2 regions of the Enterococcus durans genome follow, and region 1 is predicted to be linked to the other one. Evidence: predicted binding sites of a transcription regulator. Region 1 holds the regulator's gene; the other holds the start of a gene.
What was found. Region 1 encodes NrdR, which represses ribonucleotide reductase genes. Its sites were predicted from a motif close to ACACNATATATNGTGT; they were not measured.
Positions count from the first base shown of each region.

Region 2: a site for NrdR is predicted at 2,399-2,414, ahead of CJZ72_RS06215 (deoxynucleoside kinase). Genes of this name have one in related genera too.

Region 1 covers NZ_CP022930.1:2,670,945-2,683,574, reverse strand. The annotation lists gene CJZ72_RS12780 (YdcF family protein) at 1-542, shown strand, start outside; gene murC (UDP-N-acetylmuramate--L-alanine ligase) at 728-2,062, shown strand; gene CJZ72_RS12770 (PH domain-containing protein) at 2,437-2,928, shown strand; gene CJZ72_RS12765 (PH domain-containing protein) at 2,921-4,393, shown strand; gene CJZ72_RS12760 (MaoC/PaaZ C-terminal domain-containing protein) at 4,524-5,000, shown strand; gene CJZ72_RS12755 (Bax inhibitor-1/YccA family protein) at 5,002-5,685, shown strand; gene polA (DNA polymerase I) at 5,881-8,526, shown strand; gene mutM (DNA-formamidopyrimidine glycosylase) at 8,561-9,394, shown strand; gene coaE (dephospho-CoA kinase) at 9,361-9,993, shown strand; gene CJZ72_RS12735 (CsbD family protein) at 10,046-10,375, shown strand; gene nrdR (transcriptional regulator NrdR) at 11,127-11,603, shown strand; gene CJZ72_RS12725 (replication initiation and membrane attachment family protein) at 11,625-12,630, shown strand, end outside.
Region 2 covers NZ_CP022930.1:1,278,442-1,291,071, reverse strand. The annotation lists gene CJZ72_RS06235 (lytic polysaccharide monooxygenase) at 1-8, shown strand, start outside; partial or broken gene CJZ72_RS15050 (DUF3788 family protein) at 85-204, opposite strand; gene CJZ72_RS06225 (magnesium transporter CorA family protein) at 443-1,348, opposite strand; partial or broken gene CJZ72_RS15235 (DUF3788 family protein) at 1,518-1,634, opposite strand; gene CJZ72_RS06215 (deoxynucleoside kinase) at 1,720-2,379, opposite strand; gene mvk (mevalonate kinase) at 2,693-3,640, shown strand; gene mvaD (diphosphomevalonate decarboxylase) at 3,633-4,610, shown strand; gene CJZ72_RS06200 (phosphomevalonate kinase) at 4,623-5,708, shown strand; gene fni (type 2 isopentenyl-diphosphate Delta-isomerase) at 5,705-6,748, shown strand; gene CJZ72_RS06190 (gluconate 5-dehydrogenase) at 7,144-7,947, opposite strand; gene kduI (5-dehydro-4-deoxy-D-glucuronate isomerase) at 7,963-8,805, opposite strand; gene CJZ72_RS06180 (sugar kinase) at 8,822-9,829, opposite strand; gene CJZ72_RS06175 (bifunctional 4-hydroxy-2-oxoglutarate aldolase/2-dehydro-3-deoxy-phosphogluconate aldolase) at 9,835-10,479, opposite strand; gene CJZ72_RS06170 (IclR family transcriptional regulator) at 10,575-11,336, opposite strand; gene CJZ72_RS06165 (hypothetical protein) at 11,618-12,630, opposite strand, start outside.

The DNA.
Region 1 (12,630 bases):
GACTTCATCGTAATTTTGAGAAGCAGGGGATTTTTTTAGATCCAACATTGAGTGAAAGTGAGATGTGCTTTCAGTATCTCAAAGAAAAATATCGGCTCCCAAACGAGGCATTCCTTTTAGAAACTGCATCTACCAATTCAGGTGAGAACGCCCGCAACGCCTTAGCAATATTGCGTCGAGAGGGAGAACTTCCTCGCCAAATCTTACTGATGAACGATCCTACTTTGCAAAGAAGGACAAAAGCGACTTTTGAAAAAGTATGGCAAACAGAAAATGTCAAATTTATCAATTATGTTCCTTTTGTGCCTCAAGTGGTCGCTATTGGGGAAAAAATCCAGTTTACTCAGCCTGAGTTGGATGGCCAATGGTCAAAAGAATACTTTTATGCACTGGTTCTAGGGGAAATGGTTCGCTTGAAAGACGATGAAAATGGCTATGGACCAAATGGCAAGGGCTATATGAATCACGTAGAAATGCCTGAAACCATTTGGTCAGCTTATCGGCGGATCACTGCTCAATTCGATGAGCGATTCGTTCGGTAGGTCATAGTAACGAAGGTTAGTCAAAGAATGAAAAGTTCCGTCATTTATTTCTGTTTTTTGACAGCCAATACGATTTGATCCTCTTCGAATAAATTTGGTTGAAATTTTCAAAGGTTTATAAGATAATGGGTGTCGTGTTGAATATAGTGAAAAAAATGGATGATAGTTAAGAGAAGAGGATTCAAATGGAAAATCAAAATAAATTGTATCATTTCGTTGGTATCAAAGGATCAGGAATGAGTTCCTTGGCTCTTGTTTTACATGAACAAGGTTTAAACGTGCAAGGATCAGACATTGAAAAATATTTCTTTACTCAAAGAGATTTAGAAAAAGCAAATATCAAAATTTTACCTTTTAATGCGGATAACGTAAAACCAGGGATGACGATCATTGCTGGTAATGCTTTTCCAGATACACATGAAGAAATCCAAAGAGCGAAGGAACTAGGGTTAGAAGTTGTTCGCTACCATGATTTCATTGGAGATTTCATCCAAAATTACACCAGTATCGCTGTTACTGGCTCACATGGGAAAACTAGTACGACTGGTCTACTTTCCCACATGTTGACAGGTATCCGTCCAACGAGCTATTTGATCGGAGATGGTACAGGTCATGGGGATCCTCAAGCCGAATTTTTTGCGTTTGAAGCATGTGAATATCGCCGTCACTTTTTGGCTTATTCACCTGATTATGTCATCATGACAAATATCGACTTTGATCATCCTGATTACTACACAAGTATCGATGATGTGTTCACTGCGTTCCAATCAATGGCTAAACAAGTCAAAAAAGCAATTTTTGCCTATGGTGATGATGCGTACTTGAGAAAATTGGAAGCTGATGTGCCGATCTATTATTATGGTGTATCTGAAAATGATGATATCCAAGCACGTAATATCGAACGAACAACAACTGGTTCTGCTTTTGATGTGTATCATGGCGAGGAATTTGTTGGACATTTCGTCGTACCAGCTTTTGGAAAACACAACATTCTAAATGCACTAGGTGTGATTGCGGTCGCTTACTTTGAAAACTTAGATATTGAAGAAGTCGCAAAAGAAATGTTGACTTTCCCAGGCGTGAAACGTCGTTTTAGTGAAAAAATCGTTGCCGATATGACTGTAGTTGATGACTATGCGCATCACCCAGCAGAAATCAAAGCTACGATCGATGGTGCACGTCAAAAATATCCTGACAAAGAAATCATTGCAGTTTTCCAACCACATACATTTACACGTACGATTGCGTTGATGGATGAATTTGCTGAAGCACTTGATCTTGCAGATAAAGTATATCTTTGCGATATTTTTGGTTCAGCACGTGAAAAACAAGGCGATGTAAAAATCGAAGACTTAGGAGATAAGATCAAAAAAGGCGGACAAGTCATCAAAGAAGACAATGTCTCTCCTTTATTAGATTATCATGATGCAGTGATTATTTTCATGGGTGCGGGAGATGTCCAAAAATTTGAACAAGCCTACGAAAAATTATTAAGCAGTACAACAAAGAATGTTTTGTAATTTCTTGTTGAACTAAATATACGTAAGAATAGCATGTGACAGGAATAGTGAAACTAAGAAAAGAAATCTTTGGGAAATTGCTGGTTGCGATTTTAAAACATTTCGATTTGTTTTTTGAAAAAATTTCTGGAACATGGGTCATTCGATGCGAGAAGGGATGTGACGATATTTCGTCGCATCCCTTTTTTGTGCAATTAGTTAACTAATGCACAAATAAGCGATTTATTGAAAAAAATCCATTGGCAAAGGGGATAACTAGTAGTATTCTTAACTAAATAAAATGGTTTCAAATAACTATAACTAATGGAATAAGAATCGGTTTGCTTGGTAGAAATAAATGTTTTTTGTTCCTTAGAATGAAGGTGAGGGAAAGAATGAATTATCCATTATTAGCACAAAAAATGCCACAGCGCATCAAAAAAGTTTGGCAAAAAAGCATATTCTTAACTAGCGTTATTTTCTTATTATTGGGTATCATCATGTTTGGGATACTCCGTTATTTACATCAACTGTCAGCACTGTGGGGTAGCATACTCATTGGCTATTTTCTCATCGTATTGATTGTGACTATTCTGAAATTCAACCTTGTTCCTTATCGTTATGAATTTCATCGCTATGAGATCACCCCAGAAGACTTGGTCTTTCAAAAAGGGTTTATTTTTCGCTCAACGACCTATGTCCCAATCAATCGAATCCAACATGTCGAAACGGAGCAAGGACCTTTCCTACGCCAACAAAACCTGATTCAAATTGCAATCCACACGGCTGCCACCACCCACCGATTAGCTGGTTTAGATATGGAGGAAGCACAAGCTTTGCGTCAGCAGATCATCGAATTAGTGAAGGTGGCGAAGGAAGATGTCTAAAAAGGTTCATTATCACCCGTTGACCATTCTTCTCCATATTTTATCTGCATTAAAAGCGTGGATACCATTTATAGTCATCGGAATTATCAGGAATGGGTTCAAAGATGGTTGGGAGACGCTTTTGATTTTTGGAGGAGCCGCCATGTTGCTTAGTATGTGGGCCTGCGTAAAATACTTCTTTGAGTCTTATACGATCGATGCAGATAAAATGGTCATCTATGAAGGGATCATCCGAAAAAAGGAAATCGAGGTAACGTATGAACGAATGCAGGCAATCAAGCAACGCCAATGGTTCTTTTTGGTTCCCTTTCATGTCGTAAGTCTACAGATCGAGACTGCTGGAGGAGAGAGCAAACCAGAAGTCAATATTCCAGCCATACCGATCCGGGTGTTCAATGAAATCGAACATTACCGGCAGCATGCAAACGACAAACAAGAAAAAAACTTTCCTGAACAGCAAGCAGATGAAGCGGTTATTGAGAAGAGTCCGCTTTACGAAGAACAAGCTGTTAAATACCAATTAACAAATCGTCAGATCTTTCTGTTTGGCATCACGGATCTAAGTGTGTTTATGGGGATTTTCGTTGTGTTATTGACAATCGAACGGTTTATGTCAAAAGAGTGGGTCGATGAGGTTGCAGATGTGACGATCTCGGCTGTCCAAACTGGTGGACTGTTCGTTGTGGCATTCGGAATTTTATTTATGATCGCTGCGATGCTTTTTGCAATGATCAAAAGCATGATTACGTACTATCATTTCAAAGTGAGCTATTTCGAGAAAACATTGACGATCGAACGAGGATTACTTGAAAAGCATGTTCAAAAGATTCCACTCAACAAAGTGCAAGGGATTCGAATCAAGCAAAATATATTGAGAAGATTACTTGGGATCTCATCAGTGGAATTGATTTTAGCAGGTGGACAAGAACAAAAAGAAAATGCAGATAACACAGCTAAAGTCCTGCTCCTACCAATAATCAGTGAAAGCGAACTATATCCGGTGTTACAAATGATCTATGCTGATTGGCAAATGGCAAAACCAACCATACAAGCTGTTTCACGAGGACGCTGGTTTTATTTTTCCCGCTGGTCCATCGCTGTGCTATTGCCACTAGCAATTATTTCTTTTTTCTTTTACTGGTGGTTGGGAACGATCCTATTGTTGGGGCTGCTCTTTGGCATAGCAACGGACTTACTGAATAGCCATAATCAAGGATTGGCTTTTCTTTCAGAGTCGCGACTTTGTATCCAAAATTACCAATATTTTACAAAAGTCCAAACATTTATTGACCGAGCAAAAGTCCAATCGATCGAAGAAACCAGTACGCCTTTTCTTTACCGTAAAGATTTAGCCCATCTTAGTTTGCAGTTGAGAGAAGGAAATGGGCGTCTAAATGTCAAATTACGCTATATGAAGGGGAAAGATATCCAACGAGTCACTCGTTTTTTTAGAACTGCAGTCTAAGAAAAAGCGAATCATTGTCGGACCAGCAGGATTCTTAAGTATATCTAGTGTTTAGTTAGTGGAACTTGCCTTTTCTGTTTGTTTTGGTACAATGAGTAATGATTAATATATAAACTGGAGGGTTTTTATCTTGAACACAGGTAAACCGCGTAAATTAGGAAAAACAATCAATGAAATCGAGGAAGGAGACTCGTTATCTTTAACAGAATCGATCGAAGATAACCAGTTATTGTTATATCTAGGTTTGACAAATGATGCCAATCCTTTGTATATCCAACATGATTTTGCTAAAAAAACAGAATACCACCAACCAATCGTTCCATCGGTGATGTTGATGGGGATCATTACCAGTGCAATCTCGAAACATCTGCCTGGACCAGGTTCACATGTCGTAAATTTTTCTGTGAATTTTATTGAACCAGTTTTCCATTACGAAACATTGACTTTTCAGTTTGAGGTCATCAAAGTAGACAAAATGAAAAATGTAGTAACAATTTCTGTGGAAGCAACCAACAGTGTCGAAAATCGAGTATTAGATGCTGTAGTAATGGTTCAACCAGCAGAAGAACCAGAATTAGAAATTACACTTGAAAGTGAAGGTGAATAATATGAACAATCAAAATACTATGGCAGCAGGAATCAATCGATTTTATGCCAAGGTTTATGCTTTTCTAGGTGGAGGGCTTGCATTGAGTGCCATCGTGTCTTATTTGACACTTCAAGTTTTCCCTTACCAAATCGCTTCATTCATCAACAACTTCCCGTTAGGATTTATGGGGTTGTGGATCGTAGAGTTGATTTTAGTCATGGTTCTCGGAGTGAAAGCACAAAAGAATCCTAGCTTAGCAATCGGTGGCTTTGTCGCTTACTCATTGTTAAATGGGCTGACATTGGCTGTTACATTATCCTATTATGATATCGGCAGCATTACCAAAGCATTCATCTCTGCTACAGGTATGTTTTTAGGGATGTCAGTTGTCGGGATGGTCACGAAGAAAGACCTAAGCGGCGTTGGTCGTGCGGGAATGGCTGCATTGATCGGCGTGATCATCGCAATGGTATTGAACATCTTCATTTTGCGAAGCAGTGCAGTTGAATTATTCATCTCGCTTCTGCTTGTGTTGATTTTTGCAGGGATCACGGCTTATGACAATCAAAAGATCCGTAGTATCTATGTGCAAAGCAATGGAACAGCCCACAGTGGGATCGCCGTCTTCTTGGCACTACAATTGTATCTTGATTTTATCAACTTGTTCTTAGCCTTTTTAAGAATTTTTGGTAAAAACAATTAACAATAGAAAAAACGTATTTAACAGGGGTGTGACAAAAATCTTGTCACACTCTTTTTTTGAATAAATGGTGCAGAAGCACTTCTGCAATAACCGTATTTTTTATTTATAGAAGAAAATTTCTCACGTTTTTCTTTTCGCTTTCCTACGTATTCTTTGTTAGAATGAAGAAGAACTTTACAGTAAGGAGTTAAACAAATGACAAAACATAAATTATTACTCGTTGATGGGAATAGTGTAGCCTTTCGGGCATTTTTTGCGCTCCACAATTCATTAGAACGCTTCAAAAATAGAAACGGTCTCCATACAAATGCCATCTATGCGTTCCATAACATGTTTGAGAATGTGATGCAAAAAGAACAACCTACCCATGTTTTAGTCGCCTTTGATGCGGGAAAAACAACTTTTAGAACAGAGATGTACGCAGAATATAAGGGTGGCCGTTCCAAAACTCCTGGAGAATTCAAAGAACAGATGCCTTATATCCGTGAATTACTAACTGGTCTAGGTGTGAAATATTATGAACTGCCGAATTATGAAGCAGATGATATCATCGGTACACTAGCAGAAAAAGCCAATAAAGATGAATTTGATGTGGTCGTTTTATCTGGTGACCGTGACTTGACACAGCTAGCTAGTAAAGAAATCAAAGTGGATATCACTGTCAAAGGTGTGAGTGATATTGAAAGTTATACACCTGAACATGTGGCTGAAAAATATGATGGATTGACCCCAAAACAGATCATCGATATGAAAGGACTCGCTGGCGATGCCTCGGACAATATACCAGGAGTAACGAAGATCGGTGAAAAAACAGCAATCAAATTATTGAAACAATATGGTTCAGTCGAAGGAATCTATGAACATATCGATGAAATGAAACAAAGCAAGATGAAAGAAAATCTTATAAATGACAAAGATCAAGCCTTCTTATCCAAAGAACTAGCGACCATCAATACGCAAGCGCCTGTCGAAATCTCTATCGATTCTTTGAAATATGAAGGAAAAGACTTGGATAAATTGGTTCCATTCTACAAGGAAATGGAATTCAAACAGTTTCTTTCTAAACTGGCTATCGTAGAAGAAGAAACGCCAATGACCGATATCTTATTTGAAGTCGTTCATGAGTTCCATGAAGACATGTTCACTACAGATATGGCGCTATATGTCGAAATGATGGGAGACAACTATCATACTGAGGATATCGTTGGTGTTGCTTGGGGAACGAAGGAAAAAATCTATGTGACGAATGATCTGGCTATCTTTGAAAACGAATCTTTCCATTCTTGGTTAGCTGATCCTACTCGGTTGAAGAAAGTGTATGATGCAAAACGCACATATGTTGCCTTGAATCGTTACACAACGAAAACAAAGGGCATTGATTTTGATGTGTTATTGGGAGCCTATTTACTGGATACCAACGAAAAAAGTACAGATATCGAAGGAATCGCCGCTCATTACGGCTATCATGAAGTGCAATCGGATGAAGCTGTCTATGGCAAGGGAGCAAAAAAAGGATTACCTGAAGATGAAGAAGTCTTTTTTGCACATTTAGCTCGAAAAGTCTCTGCTATCAATGTGCTAACGCCTCAATTAACCAAAGAATTAGCAGAAAAGAATCAAGAAGATCTTTTCAGAAAAATGGAATTGCCGTTATCGATCATCTTGGCTGAAATGGAAATCAGTGGGATCAAAGTCGATGCGACTCGTTTACAAGAAATGAAAGTTGAGTTTTCTGATCGTTTGAGAGAAATCGAACAAAAAATCTACCAAGAAGCAGGTGAAGAATTCAATTTGAATTCACCTAAACAACTTGGAGTCATCTTGTTTGAGAAAATGGGACTGCCAGTTATCAAAAAAACGAAAACAGGTTATTCCACAGCCGTCGATGTATTGGAACAACTAAGAGAACAAGCGCCAATCGTTGATGATATCCTAACCTATCGCCAAATCGCCAAAATCCAGTCTACTTATGTTGAAGGGTTACTTAAAGTGATCCAATCAGACGGAAAGGTCCATACTAGATATGTCCAAACCTTGACACAGACAGGACGTCTAAGTTCAGTTGATCCGAATCTGCAAAATATTCCGATTCGTTTAGACGAAGGACGGAAAATCCGTCAGGCGTTTGTACCAAGAAAGAAAGATTGGTTGATTTATTCATCAGATTACTCTCAAATCGAATTGCGTGTCCTTGCCCATATCTCAAATGATGAACATTTAAAAGCTGCCTTTCTTGAAGGGCAAGACATCCACGCAAGTACAGCAATGCGGGTATTTGGAATCGAAAAAGCAGAAGATGTGACACCAAACATGCGTCGTCAGGCAAAAGCAGTCAATTTTGGGATTGTGTATGGTATCTCCGATTATGGATTATCGCAAAATTTGGGGATCACTAGGAAAGCGGCACAACAGTACATTGATACGTATTTCGAAAAATATCCCGGGGTCAAAGAGTATATGGAACGTATCGTTCGAGAAGCAAAAGATCAAGGATTTGTTGAGACGTTGTACCATCGCCGTCGCTATTTACCAGACATCAACTCACGAAATTACAATATCCGTTCATTTGCAGAAAGAACGGCGATCAACACACCGATACAAGGAAGCGCCGCTGACATTCTAAAAATCGCAATGATCGAACTAGACAAGCGTTTGAAGGAAGAGAAATTGGAAGCAACGATGTTGTTACAAGTGCACGATGAACTTGTATTTGAAGTACCTGAAAAAGAATTAGAAACACTTGATCACCTAGTCAGTGAAGTAATGGAACACGCTGTTTCCCTCCATGTACCGTTGATTACAGATAGTAGTTGGGGAAAAACATGGTATGAAGCAAAATAAGTGAAGAAAGAGCGAAAGAATCGAAGGTGAAATAATGCCAGAGTTACCAGAAGTTGAAACTGTTCGAAAAGGCTTGGAGCGGTTAGTCGCTGGAAAAACAATCAAAAAAGTACAAGTATTGTGGCCTAAAATCATTGAACAGCCAGAAACACCGATTTTTGAAGCGACATTGATTGGTGAACGAATCGAGTCAATAGGACGAAGAGGGAAATTTTTGATTTTCCATTTAAGCCATTATGAGTTGATCTCCCATTTGCGAATGGAAGGGAAGTATCAATTTGTTGAAACAAATCAGCCTATTGATAAGCATACCCACGTCCTATTCTTCTTTGAAGATGGAAGTCAGCTGAGATACAATGACGTACGTAAGTTTGGACGTATGACACTCGTTGATAAGGGAGCGAGTGACACGTATAAAGGTATTTTGAAATTAGGGCCGGAACCTTTACCAGATCAATTTTTGCTTGATCAGTTTATTCTGGGTCTTGGTAAGTCCCATAAGGCAATCAAGCCTTTATTACTTGATCAAAAATTAGTTACAGGATTAGGAAATATCTACGTGGATGAAGCGCTCTGGGAAGCGAAAATACACCCAGAGCAACCAGCCAACACATTGAAGCCAAAAGAAATCGAATTATTAAGAAAAGCAATCATTGATGTATTGTCACGTGCAATAGAAGCAGGTGGAACTACGATCAGAAGTTACCTCAATGCATTAGGTGAAGCGGGTAGTTTTCAAGTAGCACTACATGTCTATGGACAAACTGGCCACCCTTGCGTTCGCTGTCATACACCAATTGTTAAGACTAAAGTAGCGCAAAGGGGGACGCACTATTGTCCAAATTGCCAAAGACTGAAAATAAAATAGGGTTTGTATTAGGGTTGACAGGTGGAATTGCTACAGGAAAAAGTACAGCAGCGGCTATTTTTAGCAATCATGGTATACCAATTGTTGACGGGGACATTATCGCTCGTGAGGTAGTCGCACCGAAAAGCGAAGGCTTATTGGCACTAGTCAGTGTATTTGGAGATGTGATCCTCCAAAAAAATGGCACCCTTGATCGGAAGGCGTTGGGACAAATCGTTTTCAATTCTGCCGAGGAACGAAAAAAGATGGATCGGCTACTTGATCCGTTCATCCGTACAGCGATCACAGAAAAAATCGAACAATTGAAAACTGAATATCCGTTAGTTGTGGCAGACATCCCGCTTCTTTATGAGGGGCATTATGAGCAACTCATGGATGCAGTGGCAGTGGTTTATCTGCCTGAAAACATCCAAATACGGCGACTGATGAAAAGAAATCATCTAAGCCTTGAAGAAGCAAAACAGCGAGTCAGCAGCCAGCTGTCCATTGAAGAAAAAAAAGCACTCGCTGATATCGTTTTTGATAATAGCGGGAGTAAAGAGATGCTCGAAGCACAGATCAAAAATTGGTTAGCGGAACCTCGCAATCGATTTCTTTGAGTATATCCAGTAATTTTGCTATGCTGAATATAAATCGAAGAGGAGGATTGCTATGGGGACTTTTAAAAATCAAAAAGATAAAGTGGTTGGCTCAGCAAAAGAAAAGATCGGTGAACTCATCAATAAGGAAGAATTAAAAGATGAAGGCCGTACTCAAGCAGAAATTGCGAAAGAAAATGAAGAAAAGTATCAAGCCAGAATAAATGAAATTGAAGATGAGCAAGCAGAGGCAGAAGCGAAAAATCAAGATTTAACGAAAGAACGAACAGCAAAAAATGAACGCAAAAAAGCACCGCTTCCTGAAGCAGAACATATCCCTAATCAGCAAAAAATCGACGAACAACGTATGAAGCATTATACGGGTATCGAAGAAAAACTTTGATCGATCTACATGCAAAAAATGAGTTGAATAAATACACGAATAAACCAAATCCTTGGTAACACCCGAGGATCTTGGTTTATTTTTTATTTTCTAAAGATAGCCCAGAAGTTCAGTCAATCTCAAAAATGTTCTGATCGGTGTTTATCTGTTTGATGAACGATTGAAGTAATTGTGCTAATAAAATCAAACTAAGCTAGACTTACTGATGGATCAACTAGCCAAGAATAGCGATACAATTTTTAGAAATATCGCCCCAGTTGAATGAGAGCGGGAAAATAATCATCTTAGTCGTACATGATAAAATAGTACAGTTGGGCTGATACGATTGCTCTCGGTGGACAAAGAGAAATAAGACAATATACCTGTCGATCTTACACCGAGTGTGCTCGATGCAAAATAAGCAGCCTTAATGTTCGATAGTGGGGCAAGGCTAGTTGTTTAGGACTCTATTTCACACGTCCAATGTGAATATAGAAATCGAACAAATTACGTACAAAATTGGAAAAAAATGTTCTTGTATTCGCGTTTTTTTGTACAGGAAAGTCGCGTTGAACACACGTTTCGTGTTATAATACAACTAGTTGCAATTTGTAAAAAATGTAAATATTTATAAGAAAAAACGTATTTACTATTGTAAGCAACGATCATTTAATCGAAGTCCATCAAATCAGCCATTTCTACTTTCAAGATTTGGGTATTTGATATGAAAATAGTAGTTTGATAGAAACACTCACAAGAAGAGGTGAAGAAAATGAGATGTCCTAGATGCCAACATAATAATTCTCGCGTCATTGACAGCCGACAGGCAGATGATGGACGAGCAATCCGAAGAAGAAGAGAGTGCGAAAGTTGTTCTTTTCGTTTTACTACATTTGAAAGAATCGAAGCGGCACCATTATTAGTCATCAAAAAGAATGGTGAACGTGAGGAATTCAATCGCGACAAAATCTTGCGTGGGTTGATCCGCTCAGCAGAAAAACGACCAGTTGCGATGGAGCAGATGGAACAAATCGTAAACCACGTAGAAAACCGGGTCAGAAGCCTTGGTGAAAACGAAGTATCGACCACATTGATCGGGGAATATGTCATGGAAGATTTAGTCAATCTTGATGAAATAGCCTATATTCGTTTTGCAAGCGTCTACCGCCAGTTTAAAGATATGTCTGTTTTCTTAAAGGAATTGCAAGATATCGTTGATAAAGCAAAAGAAAACAATAAAGAAAAATAAGAAGTAAGGAGGCCTATTTCCTTGGATAATGCATGGAAAGAGCTTCAACCCAAAAATATCTACCAAGGAAGAAAAAGTCATCCTCTAAAAGAAGATGGAAGATCCGCCTTGTTGTACCTGTATCAGCCATTGATCGGTGGAGAAGCTCTAAGTCTGTACTTGACCCTCTTATCAGAAATATCAGCTGAAAATGGTCAATCACCAGAAGGATTGCATGCAGATCTCTTGAGTAGTTTGAGTTGTGGATTGCCCCAATTTTATGAAGCCCGTAAGCGATTAGAAGGAATCGGTCTTCTAGATGTTTTTTACAAAGAAGACGCCAGCTTAGGAGCTTGTTTTATTTATGAATTATTAGAACCAATGGATGCCTTTGCTTTTTTCAAAGATAGCGTACTTTCCTTCTTGCTTTTAGAAAAGGTGGGAGAACGCCGCTATGAACAGTTAGTCCAATTATTCCAACCAAAGACATTTTCGTCTCAAAGCTACCAGAAAATCACGAAAAAATTTTTGGACGTTTATCGGTTCAGTGAAGCTGCTTATGCTGCTAATCAGGACAAGATCGAAAATGTGCAAGCAGGATTTCAACAAGAAAAACCAGGTTCATTGGTATCTGATTCAGACCAACCTAAACTTGATTGGGCCTTTTTGACAGAGTGGCTGACAAAAAAACATATCCCAGTTCTTGAAGATCCGTTAAAAGAACAAATCGAGATGTACCATCAGCTGTACGGCGTGGATGAATTGACTATCGGTGAATGGATCGTTCTAGCCTATGATTTTTCTGAACAAAAAGTCTCGACAAAAGAACTGCAAAGAATCGTTTTGACAAGTCAAGCACAAAAACCAAAAAAAAGTGATCCAACAAGTCCAGAAACAGGTATAGAAGAAACGGTTACTGCTGATAGTTCGTTACCGAACGCCATAGTAGAGTTGATCAAAGAAGCCCAAAGTATCCCACCAATGAAGTATCTTGAAGCATTAAAACAAGAAAAAGGCGGTTTTGTCTCAAAACAAGAAACATGGTTGA
Region 2 (12,630 bases), 1.4 Mb from region 1:
TAAACTAAAAAAGCAAAGCAACTAGGAAAGACATTCCAACCTAGAGTCTGGGACAAATCTAAAAATCAGGTTTGCTACAGACTCTCGAATAAACGGCTGGAGCAGAAGCAACTCCTTCGGAAATAAGCCAAAATTCACAAAAATTTGAAAAGCAATTTTCGTTCATTTCTTCTTATTTCTCGGAGTTAAACACTTCTGTCCCAGCCTCTCTCAAATAAACGGCGTCCAAAAGTCAGGTTTTTCGGAAATTTCAAAAAAAGCGAGCAATACAAAAAACGTATTGTTCGCTTTTTTATCCAATTTCTCAAACCTAAACAACTTTTGTCTCGATCTCTTCTTGTAGGAATAATTTTTAAACATCCATTCACGATTTTCCCAGCAATTGTTTTCTGTTGTTTCACTTTCGAATAACTTCCGACAGCATTCTTTCACTATTTCAAGTTCAGCGGATTCTTCGCCATAATGCCACTAACATCCAGATCGATAAAAGTAAGCTGATGATCAAGGCGATGCCCCATCCAAAGACGGAATGTGTAAAGGGTAATTGTAGATTCATCCCAAAAAATCCGGTAACGATGGTCGGCACCGTTAAAATCAATGACCAGACAGTTAGAAATTTCATTGTATCATTCAAATTATTATTCAATAGATTATTATATGTTCCTGATAACTGGTCTAAAATTTGAGAAGCTAAATTAGTCATCTCAACTGCCTGTTTGGCTTCAATGAGTGCATCATCCAACTGTTCTTTTTCTTTCTCTGTTAATTTCCGAAAAATAGCGAGAGCTTTGATTTGCTCAAGTAAAACGACATTTTGTTTTGTCCCAGTGACTAGATAGACCAAACCGACTTCTAAGTCAGATAAAGCCAACAGATTTTTATTTGTTGTTTTTTCTCGCAGTCGCATATTCAATCGTTGACGTTCACTGTTAACCTCTTCAATAAGTGGGAAGAAAGAACCAGAAATCAGAAATAACGTTCTAAATAGCAAGCTATAAACAGAAACTTCTGAGTCTCTTTCTAACAGAGCATTGATCAATCGGATAACATACTCTGTATTTTTAGTCGTAAAGGTAAACAGCCCTCCATCTTTTAAAATAAACGCTACTGGACTAGTTTCATAATGATTTTCGATTTTTTGTTGATGCGGAACATTCGTTACTAATAATAGTGCACCATCTAAGCTATCATATTCTACACGTGCTCGTTCATTTTTATCGAGTGAGTAAGTCAACATTTCATCACTTATCCCATACTCTTCTTTTAGATTTTTAACCGCGATGGCATCATCACTTGGGACATTCATCCAAAAATTTTGATCGTGGTTAAAAAAAATTTTTTCTCTCACTTTAGCTCCCCCTTTACTTGTACACAAAAATGAATGTGGGTCAAATCTAAAAATCAGTTTTGCTACAGACTCTAATTCTGAATAGACGGCGTCCAAAAGCCATTTTTTTCGGAAATTTCAAAAAAAAACGAGCATGGGACAAAAGTAAGAAACACTTTTGTCCCATTCTTTAAAAACGAATAAACGGTGGGAGCAGAAGCAACTCCTTCTTAAATAAGCCGAAATTCACAAAAATTTAAAAAGCAATTTTCGTGAATTTCTTCTTATTTCTCGGAGTTAAACACTTCTATCCCAACCTCGTTCTTCTCTCCAATTTCTCAAACCTAAACGACTTTTGTCTCAACCTCATTCTATCATTTCTATGAAAAAAATTAAGAAATACTGACTTCTTCTCGAATTTCTGCTAGTTTCTCTTCGATTATTTTCAATACCGCCTCTTTAGCTTCAGGATCTTCCACGAAATTAAACTGATCCCCATCGATCTGGATTTTAGGGCTTTCTTTATACTCCTCATACCACTGATCATAACGACGGTTCAATTCTTTGTAATAGTCATACAAGGTAGGGTCAAAAGAAAGTTGCTCATATGAACGTCCTCTTTTTTCGATCCGTTCAAGCATCGTCTCAAATGACACTCGAATGTGAACGAGTAGATCAGGATGCTTTTTGTGTGCAGCATATGGAAGTTCTTCCATCATATTTTCAAGCAATTCATCATAGACGCGAACTTCAGTCTCCGTTGCTCTACCTAGATCTGCATTTAGGTGGAACAGCAATGAATCTTCATAAATAGAACGATCCAAAACATTGTTATCTTCTTCCATTGCTTGCTTGATACTTGCAAAACGTTTATTCAAAAAATATATTTGTAGCAAAAATGCGTACTGCTCAGGATTGGCATAAAATAAGGGTAGTACTTCATTATCATCGATTGATTCATAAAAAGCCTGACTGCCCAAGCGTTCAGCCATCATTTCTGTTAAACTTGATTTACCGGCACCAATCGTACCTGCTAAAACGATCACGCTCATTTACCTCCAACTCACTTCATCACTAAATATAGTGTCTTTTTCCAATTCTTTCTAAATATACCCCCAATATCTGGTAGTGTCAAATAGAAATCTCCCCTTTTCACTAAAATAAAAAGCCAAAAATTTCTTAAGAAAAAAATGTTTTTTTGCGGAAAAACGTATTCTTTATTTTACTTCTGCGTTGGATTTAGTAAAATAAAGATGGATTGTTTTTTTGAACTTACATGTAAAAAATCATTCGATAGCGCAAATGATACACGGCGCTTTATTTTTTGCTCAAAAAGTTAGCGTAACATATAGAAGGAGTTAGATTATGGCAAACTATGGCCAAGGAGAATCAAATGGGAAAATCATTTTGATGGGAGAGCATGCAGTCGTCTACGGCGAACCAGCCATTGCTTTTCCTTTTTACGCGACTAAAGCGACTGCTTCTTTTGAAGAACTACCTTTTTCGTCAGCCGATCAATTGATTTCTTCTTATTATACAGGAAAATTGACTAGCGCTCCTCATACGTTGAAAAATATCAAACAATTAGTAGCTAGTTTAAAAAAAGAACAGCACATCAGTACAAATTTTCAATTAACGATCGATAGTACGATTCCCGCCGAGCGTGGGATGGGATCTAGTGCAGCCGTAGCAACTGCTGTCACACGTGCCTTTTATGACTATCTTGCCCAACCTCTTTCTCGCGAACAGCTACTAAGAAATGTGCAAATATCAGAAAAAATCGCTCATGGGAATCCTAGTGGAATCGATGCTGCTGCAACAAGTAGTTTAGAACCCATCTATTTTGTCAAAGGTCATCCCTTTGATTATTTTTCTTTGAATATCGATGCTTTTTTAATCGTAGCTGACACAGGCATCAAGGGACAAACACGTGAAGCAGTGAAAGATGTCGCTCATTTATTTGAAAAAGATCAACAGAAAACTGGACAAAAAATCCAACAACTAGGATACTTAACAAGGCAATCAAAAAAAGCAATCATCGAAAATGATCCGCTACACCTCGCTCAAGCAATGAACGAAGCACAAGAACTCTTAAAAAGCTTGACCATCAGTAATGACTTTTTAGATTTGTTGATTGAGACGGCAAAAGACGCTGGTGCGCTAGGTGCCAAATTAACAGGTGGCGGCAGAGGCGGTTGTATGATTGCTCTTACTCAAACAAAAACAAAAGCCCAAGAAATCAGCGATGCACTTCTTCAAGCAGGTGCTGCTGCAACTTGGATTCAAGGATTAGGAGTACATACCTATGTTTAAAGGAAAAGCACGTGCGTATACGAATATTGCGCTAATCAAGTATTGGGGCAAAAAAAATGAAACGCTGATCCTCCCAATGAATAATAGTTTGTCATTGACACTTGATGCGTTTTATACAGAAACTGAAGTCCTCTTCTCTGAGGAATTTACAGAAGATCGTTTTTACTTAGACGATCAGTTACAAGATGAAAAAGCCACAAAAAAAATAAGTGCATTTTTAGATCTAGCTAGAAAAAAAGCAGGAATAGCCTATAAAGCAACCATTACGAGTCAAAATTTTGTCCCTACTGCTGCTGGATTGGCTTCTTCTGCTAGTGGACTAGCTGCATTAGCTGGTGCGTGTAATGAAGCATTGCACTTAGGCTTAGATGACAAAGAATTATCCAGACTGGCTAGACGTGGTTCTGGCTCTGCTTGTCGCAGCATCTTCGGTGGATTTGTCGAATGGGAAAAGGGGCATGATGATGAAAGTTCCTACGCTCAACCCGTACCCTCAAATAATTTTGAAGAAGAGTTAGCTATGGTCTTTGTGCTTCTCAACGATCAAAAAAAAGATGTCTCTAGCAGAGATGGCATGCGACGTACTGTAGCAACTTCCAGTTTTTATCAAGGTTGGCTAGATACTGTCGAAGCTGATCTTTATCAATTAAAACAAGCAATCCACACAAAAGATTTTCAAACACTGGGAGAAACGATGGAAAGAAACGCATTGAAGATGCATGGCACGACATTAGCCGCTCTCCCTCCATTTACTTATTGGTCAGCTGATAGCCTAAAGGCGATGCAAGCCGTCCGTACTTTACGAAATGAAGGGATTCCTTGCTACTTTACAATGGATGCTGGGCCAAATGTGAAAGTGTTAGTTGAAAAGAAACAAGAAGAGATTGTTCGCCAAGCATTTAGCGATTTATTTAGCCCGCAGCAAGTCATTACGGCTCATGCTGGTCCAGGAATCAAGATTATTGAATAAAGGGAGATTTTTATGATTGAAGTATCTGCTCCAGGAAAACTTTATATTGCTGGAGAATATGCAGTTGTTGAAACCGGTCATCCAGCAATCATCGTTGCTGTAGATCAATTTGTGACAGTCACCGTAGAAGCCGCACGAAAAGTCGGCAGTATCCAATCTGCTCAATATAGTGGAATGCCGGTTCGTTGGACACGACGCCGTGGCGAGTTAGTCCTAGATATTCGTGAAAATCCATTTCATTATATTCTCGCAGCCATCCGCTTGACTGAGAAATATGCGCAAGAAAACAATATCTTACTTTCCTTCTATGACTTGAAAGTAACAAGTGAACTCGATAGTTCCAATGGTCGCAAATATGGGTTGGGTTCTAGTGGTGCAGTTACTGTTGCGACAGTTAAGGCACTAAATATTTTTTACGCCTTGAATCTAACACAATTGGAGATATTCAAAATTGCTGCTTTAGCAAATTTGGCCGTTCAAGATAACGGCTCATGCGGAGATATCGCCGCAAGTTGTTATGGTGGTTGGATCGCTTTTTCCACTTTTGATCATCGTTGGCTCCAACAACAAGAAAAAAATTATTCCATCAGTGAACTATTAGCGATGGATTGGCCAGGACTTTCAGTCGAGTCGCTTTGTACTCCCAAAGATTTACGTTTATTGATTGGTTGGACTGGAAGTCCAGCGTCCACTTCTGATCTAGTGGACCAAGTCCATCGGTCACGAACAGATAAAATGACCGCTTATCAACAATTTTTGCAAGCTAGTACAGAATGTGTCAATGAAATGATCAAAGGATTCAAAGAGAACAATGTATCACTGATCCAACAAATGATCCGAAAAAACCGTGAGCTATTACATGATCTTTCCGCGATCACTGGTGTATTGATCGAAACACCTGCTTTGAATAAATTATGCAGTTTAGCAGAAGAATATGAGGGAGCAGCGAAATCATCAGGCGCTGGTGGTGGCGACTGTGGGATCGTGATCGTTGATCAAAAATCAGGTATTCTCCCTTTGATGAGTGCGTGGGAAGCCGCAGAGATCACTCCACTTCCTCTTCATGTCTATAGCTATCAAAGAAAGGAAAAAGCATGAATCGTAAAGATGAACATGTCTCATTAGCGAAAGCCTTCCATAACAAACAAAAAAATGAGTTTGATACCGTACGGATCGTTCATAATGCTTTACCGCAGCTTACAGTTTCAGAAGTCAGTCTTCATACTTCCGTGGCTGGTTTAGACTTGCATTATCCTTTTTATATCAATGCAATGACTGGCGGAAGCGAAAAAACCAAAAAAATCAACCGCGAATTAGCAACAATCGCTAAAGAAACAGACTTAATGATTGCGACAGGTTCAGTGAGTGCCGCTTTAAAAGATCCGACATTAGCTGAGACATACCAAGTGATGCGTGACGTTTATCCTAATGGAAAGATCTTAGCGAATGTCGGCGCAGGTACTTCGGTCGTCAAGGCGAAACAAGCAATTGAACTTTTTGAGGCAGATGCCTTACAAATCCATCTAAATGCACCCCAAGAGTTAGTCATGCCTGAAGGTGATCGTGATTTTTCAAATTGGAAAGAGTTGATCCAAGCAATCAGAGAAGAAATCTCGGTACCTTTGATTGTCAAAGAAGTGGGTTTTGGGATGACCAGAGAAACGATTGACGAATTGGCTGCATTAGGCGTCAAAACAATTGATATCAGTGGTCGCAGTGGTACAAGTTTTACTCAGATCGAAAATGCACGTCGCCCTAAAAGAGAATTGAACTATCTAGCTGATTGGGGGCAATCAACGGTTACTTCACTATTAGAAGCAAATGAAGCGAAATATCCTGTTGAGGTATTAGCATCTGGCGGCATCCGAAATGCCTTTGACATCTTTAAAGCTCTCTGTCTTGGCGCTCAAGCCGTAGGAATATCAGGAACCGTACTGAATTCCTTGATGAGTAATGGCGTAGAAGATACTATACAGTTACTCAAAGATTGGCAGGATGAACTTCGTTTGTTATTTACGATGGTTGGTGCAGAAACAATCGATCAGCTGCATCATCACCCAGTTATCTTGACGGGGGCTACCAAAGATTGGTGCGAAGCAAGAGGGATCTCTTTGACGAAATACGGAAATCGGAAATAAATGAATGTGGGACAAATCTAAAAATCAAGTTTGCTGCAGACTCTCGAATAAACGGCAGAAATAGTCTCTCTGAAAAACATAATGAAATCCACAAAAATTTTAAATTCGATTTTTGTGGATTTTTTCTTATTTCTTGAGATTTCTCACGTCGGTCTAGAAATCACAAAAAAAGAGCGTGGGACAAAACTAAAAATCAGTTTTGCCACAGACTCTAACTCCGAATAAACGGTGGGAGCAGAAGTAACTCCTTCGGAAATAAGCCGAAATTCACAAAAATTTGAAAAGCAATTTTCGTTAATTTCTTCTTATTTCTCGGAGTTAAACACTTCTGTCCCAACCCTTTTTTAAACACTTTTGTCCGACCTCTTTTTGTTACTTCTAAGCTCACACGTTGTTTAAGGTTGTTTCCCGATATACGCTAGAATACCGCCGTCTACATAAAGGATATGCCCATTGACGAAATCAGAAGCGCTAGATGCTAAGAATACAGATGGACCAGCTAAATCGACTGGTTCACCCCAACGTGCTGCTGGTGTACGTCCAACGATGAATTGATCAAATGGATGACGTTCTCCATTTTCTTGCTTTTCTCTCAAAGGTGCTGTTTGTGGTGTGGCGATGTAGCCAGGGCCGATGCCATTACATTGGATGTTGTATTGACCATATTCAGAAGCAATATTCTTTGTCAACATCTTCAAGCCGCCTTTAGCAGCTGCATAAGCACTAACTGTTTCACGACCTAATTCACTCATCATTGAACAAATATTGATGATTTTACCGCCACCTTTTTCGATCATATCCGGAATAACTGCTTTTGATACGATAAAAGGTGCATTTAGATCCACATCGATCACTTGACGGAAATCTGCCGCATCCATCTCGATCATCGGAGTGCGCTTGATGATCCCAGCGTTATTGACCAAAATATCAACAGAGCCAACTTCTTCTTTGATTTGTTTGACCATTGCTTGAACTGCAGGCTCGTCTGTTACGTCACAAACATACCCTTTTGCTTCGATCCCGGCTTCTTTATAGTGCGCTACCCCTTCATCGACTGATTCTTGTGACAAATTATTGAACACGATCGTTGCCCCGGCTGCTGCCAGTGAACGAGCGATCTCAAACCCAATTCCGTAAACAGCACCAGTTACTAGTGCTACTTTTCCATCTAAACGAAACATATCCATTGTAAATTCCATTTTTTATCCTCCTTCTTATTTCAACTGATCCATTGGTACCATATCCATATCGGTATACGTGATATTTTCTCCACACATTGCCCAAATAAATGAATAATTGCTCGTTCCGACACCAGAGTGAATCGACCAACTTGGAGAAGTAACTGCTTGCTCGTTGTCCACTACTAAGTGTTTTGTTTCATCAGGTTTACCCATCATATGGAAAACACGTGTATCTTCTTTGGCAAAATCAAAATAAACATAAGCTTCCATGCGGCGTTCATGTGTATGACATGGCATCGTATTCCAAGAACTACCTGGCTCTAAAATAGTGTAACCCATCTGTAACTGGCAGCTTTCGCAAACATTTGGATGGATATATTGATAGATTTTGCGTTCATTCAATGACAACCCTTCGCCTGTTTCCATTGGTTTCACTTGATCGATGCTGATTTTGACATTTGGATATTTATGGTGTGCTGGTACTGAACTAATGTAAAATTTTGCTGGATTTTCTGGATCTTTTGAAGAAAATACGACATGCTTTGTTTCTTTGCCGATGTAATAGCCATCTTGCTTTTTCATGTCTTCTTTCTTTCCTTCGATTTCGATGAATCCAGGTCCACCAATATTGATTACCCCTAATTCACGACGTTCCAAGAAATATTCAACACCTAATTCTTTATCCAGCGTGATTTCTAATTCTTTTTCTGTTGGTGTTACTCCGCCAAAAATCATGCGGTCATTGTGGGTATAAGTCAAACTGATTTTTCCAGGTTCAAATACTTTCTCCACTAAAAATTCTTTTCTTAATTGTTCTGTTGAATAATGACGAATATCTTCCGGACTATGTGTATAACGTGTTTCCATTTCTTGCATGTTTATCTTCTCCTTTTTATCTTATGATTTTTCCTGAGCCGTACGCTAAAAAGCGAGCGACTTCTGATTGATCAAATTGGTTACAATCCCCATGGACGGTGTGTTTCAAAGCAGATGCAGCAGTTGCAAAATCAATGATCTCTTGTGGCGTATTTTTTTCTAAAATGCCATGTAAGACCCCACCGGCAAAAGCATCCCCACCTCCCACGCGGTCCACGATAGGTGTAATTTCATGTACTTGTGATTCGAAATATCCATGATCCATCCATAAAGTACCTTGTAACTCATTGTCACTAGCGGAATGAACTTTTCGTTTCGTCGAATAAAAAACATTGATGTTTGGATATTTTTCTTGCATTTTCTGGTAATAATAAATCAACGGTTGTTCCACTTCTTCTGGAGCATCTTTGATACCTAATAGATAACGAGCATCTAGTTCGCCAGCGGAACAAATATCGACATACGGTAATAATTGTTGGATTGTTTCACTTGCTTCTTTTGGTGTCCAAAGCTTTCCTCGATAATTGATATCAAAACTGACTAAGCAGCCCATTTTCTTCGCTTCTTGCATGAGTTTCTTTGTGAGGACTCGCCAAGCTTGTGACAACGCCGGTGTAATTCCCGAAATATGGAAGATCTCTGCTCCTTGGAACAGCTGTTTGCCGTTCCATTCATCTTCTTCCATCAGTGCAAAGCTCGAACCCGCTCGGTCATAAATAACGGAAGCCGCTCGTTCCCCGACCCCAGTTTCCATATAATAAGAACCTAACCGCGGACCACCGAATAAAAGATGTGTTGTATCCACACCATAACTTTGCAGATGTTTTTTAACGGCCTTCCCTATTGCATGGTCAGGAACCTTGGAAGCAAAACCAACCTCATGTCCATAATTAGCTAATGAGATGGCCACATTTGCTTCACCACCGCCGTAATGCGCGTGGAAAGTTTCACTGGTTTCAAGTCTTTTCCCCTGATCGGTTGATAAACGCAACATGATTTCACCTAATGTGATTGCTTTCCCCATCGCACCTACCCCTTTATTTCTTGTAATTTCGCGACGTATTGCTGAGCCACTTCGGTTACTTTATCAAAGTCGCCTGTTGCGGCAGGAGCCAATAAATTGCCTCCTACACCTACAGTGATCACGCCGGCATCGAACCAATCCTTCATATTATCTAAACTGACTCCACCAGTCGGCATGATATTGAGTTGCGGCATTGGCGCTTTAAATGCAGTAACGATACTAGGACCATAGGCGCTACCTGGAAATAATTTGACGATATCCACACCACTCTTAAGTGCTGTTTTCATTTCATCGATCGTCATGCATCCTGGCAAGTAAGGTATCTGATACAAATTACATAACTCAGCCGTTTCTTTGTCAAAACAAGGACTGACAATATATTCAGCTCCTGCCAAAATAGCTAATCGTGCTGTTACAGCATCTAAGACTGTTCCCGCACCGATCACCACATCTTTTTGATCTTTGTAGATCGACAATAATTCTTTGATCACTTGATCTGCTTGTGGGACAGTAAATGTCAGTTCAAGCCCTTTTAGCCCACCTTTGACTATTGCTTGGCAAGCACTGAGCGCTTCTTCTTTCGTCTCTCCACGGACAACAGCGATTACTCCAGCTTTTTTTAAACGTGTCAAAATGTCTAGTTTTTTCATTTTTTTCACCCGTTTCCTATAAAGAAATTTAGTTTTATAATTTGGAAATCTATATCCATATTATACGACAGTGGCGAAAAAATGCAAACGCTTTTTCATTTTTTTTTGAGTGTTTTTTCAATTTCTTCTTTCGTTTGTTTGATTGATTGGATGATTTTATCTTTTACTTCAGGTGTCAAACGATATTTAGGCATGCTAATGCTAAAAGCCCCGATGATTTCCTCTCCTTTGACAATCGAAGCCCCGATACAAAAAATATCCTTTTCGACTTCTTCGTCATCAAAAGCAACCTGGGTCATTTTTACTTCATCAAGTTCTTTTCTCAGTTTCAAACTATTCGTTATTGTATATTCTGTATATGGGATCAATTGGTGTGACTCCACATACTTTTCATACTGCGGTTCAGCGAACTCAGCTAATACGGCTTTCCCCATAGCCGAGCTATATAAAGGCCTTGTGATTCCTATTTTAGAAGACATTCTGATTGTCTGGTTTTTGGGATCTAGTTTATTGACGTATAATATTTCCTCGTTGTCCAGCACACCTAAGTGAATCGTTTCGTCAATCGTTTCCTGTAATTTTTCTAAATATGGTCGCGTGATTTCAACTAAATCGATCTGATCGATATTTTTATTGGCATAACGCACAAGTTTCCCGCCTAAGCGATAATTTTTCTCTGTACTCTTATTGACATACCCAATCAGCAGTAATGTATCTAAAATTTTCAATACTGTCGATGGTGTCATATCTGTGCCTTTCGCAATTTCTTGCAAAGAAGTGTCTGGCTGCTCCGCCAAAAAATCTAAAATAATCGATGCTTTGATCAGCACCGTACCGTAAGGTTTCTTTTTTTCCATATCGCTTCCTCCTATTTCTATATAGGAAATTATAATCAAATTAGACGGAAATTGAAAGGGATTTCTATTAAAAAAAGAATTCAGCCTAAAAATAAATGATAAATTGCTTCAATAAAATTGAAAAAGAGTGTGACAAATTTCTCGACACACTCTTTTTGAATAAATGGCATTCTAAACGCAAATTTTCCGGAAAATACATCAAGATTCTTATAGTTGATTACTTCTGACTAATTACTTTGTACTCTCTGATTTCAGAAAAAACGGATATACATTCCTACTTGTTACCTCTCTCTACTTTTTTTATTTTCATTTGTAGGTTGAAGACTTCTCACTTGAGCAGCTTTTGTGATAGCTGATTTTTGATAATTTTCTAATTTTGTTTTGAAACTTCCCTTTAATTCTTCATGTAGTTCAATATCAGCTTGTAGAACCTGTTTTTTAAGCAACAGTTTGCTTGCATTCTTCTCTCCTGATTTCTTGATATCTTCTTCTACTGCATTCAGCATATGAGAAAAATTGTTTATCTTATCCGTCATTTCCACCAATTTTTTCTTGGTTAGTTCCCGAATTTCATTAAGATCAGCTTCAAGAATAATGGAACGACTGTCCGCTGCATCATAGTTAGAGCCTTCCATATGATCATCCATATGTTGTTGTGACTTCTCTATTCCTGAAATTTCATTCTTTTCAAATCCAGATCCTTTTGAATTCATGCCCTTTTCAGAATCGGAACCACTGGCTATCTGACTGTCAGCTGAACGAATTTCGCTAGTCGTCGACCCTTGATTTTCAAAAACTCTTACACTTTCATATGATCCCTCAGAAATAATCGATAACCTTGTAGATGAGTCACTCTCTTTATTTACACCTAATTTATTGTGGTCATAATCCTCCACTCTTTGTTTAAAATCAGTGAGAGCAGGATTGGATGTCTCTATGATAGGTAAATAGAATGGATAATCTACAAGATCTCTTTTACGTTCGTCAGCACTCTTAAGATTATGTATGACTTTCTTCACGGTCGCTGTCTGTCTATTTTTTTCAGAGATACTCATTTTTTTAGTCTCCATTTGTTTATACTCTGCAGTAAGCGAAACTAAAAAAGAATAATATTTTGCATGATTATTTTGGGCGATCCAACACTCTTTCTTATACCTGTTAATCTCATTGATACCGTCCTCTCGTGTTTTCTCTACAGGATTTTCAGACTGTTTTGCTCGCAGGTATGAATTGGATAGTGGGACAAGCCCCTCAATTTTAAGGCCATCCAGCTTGTGGTTAAGCGCTATCATTT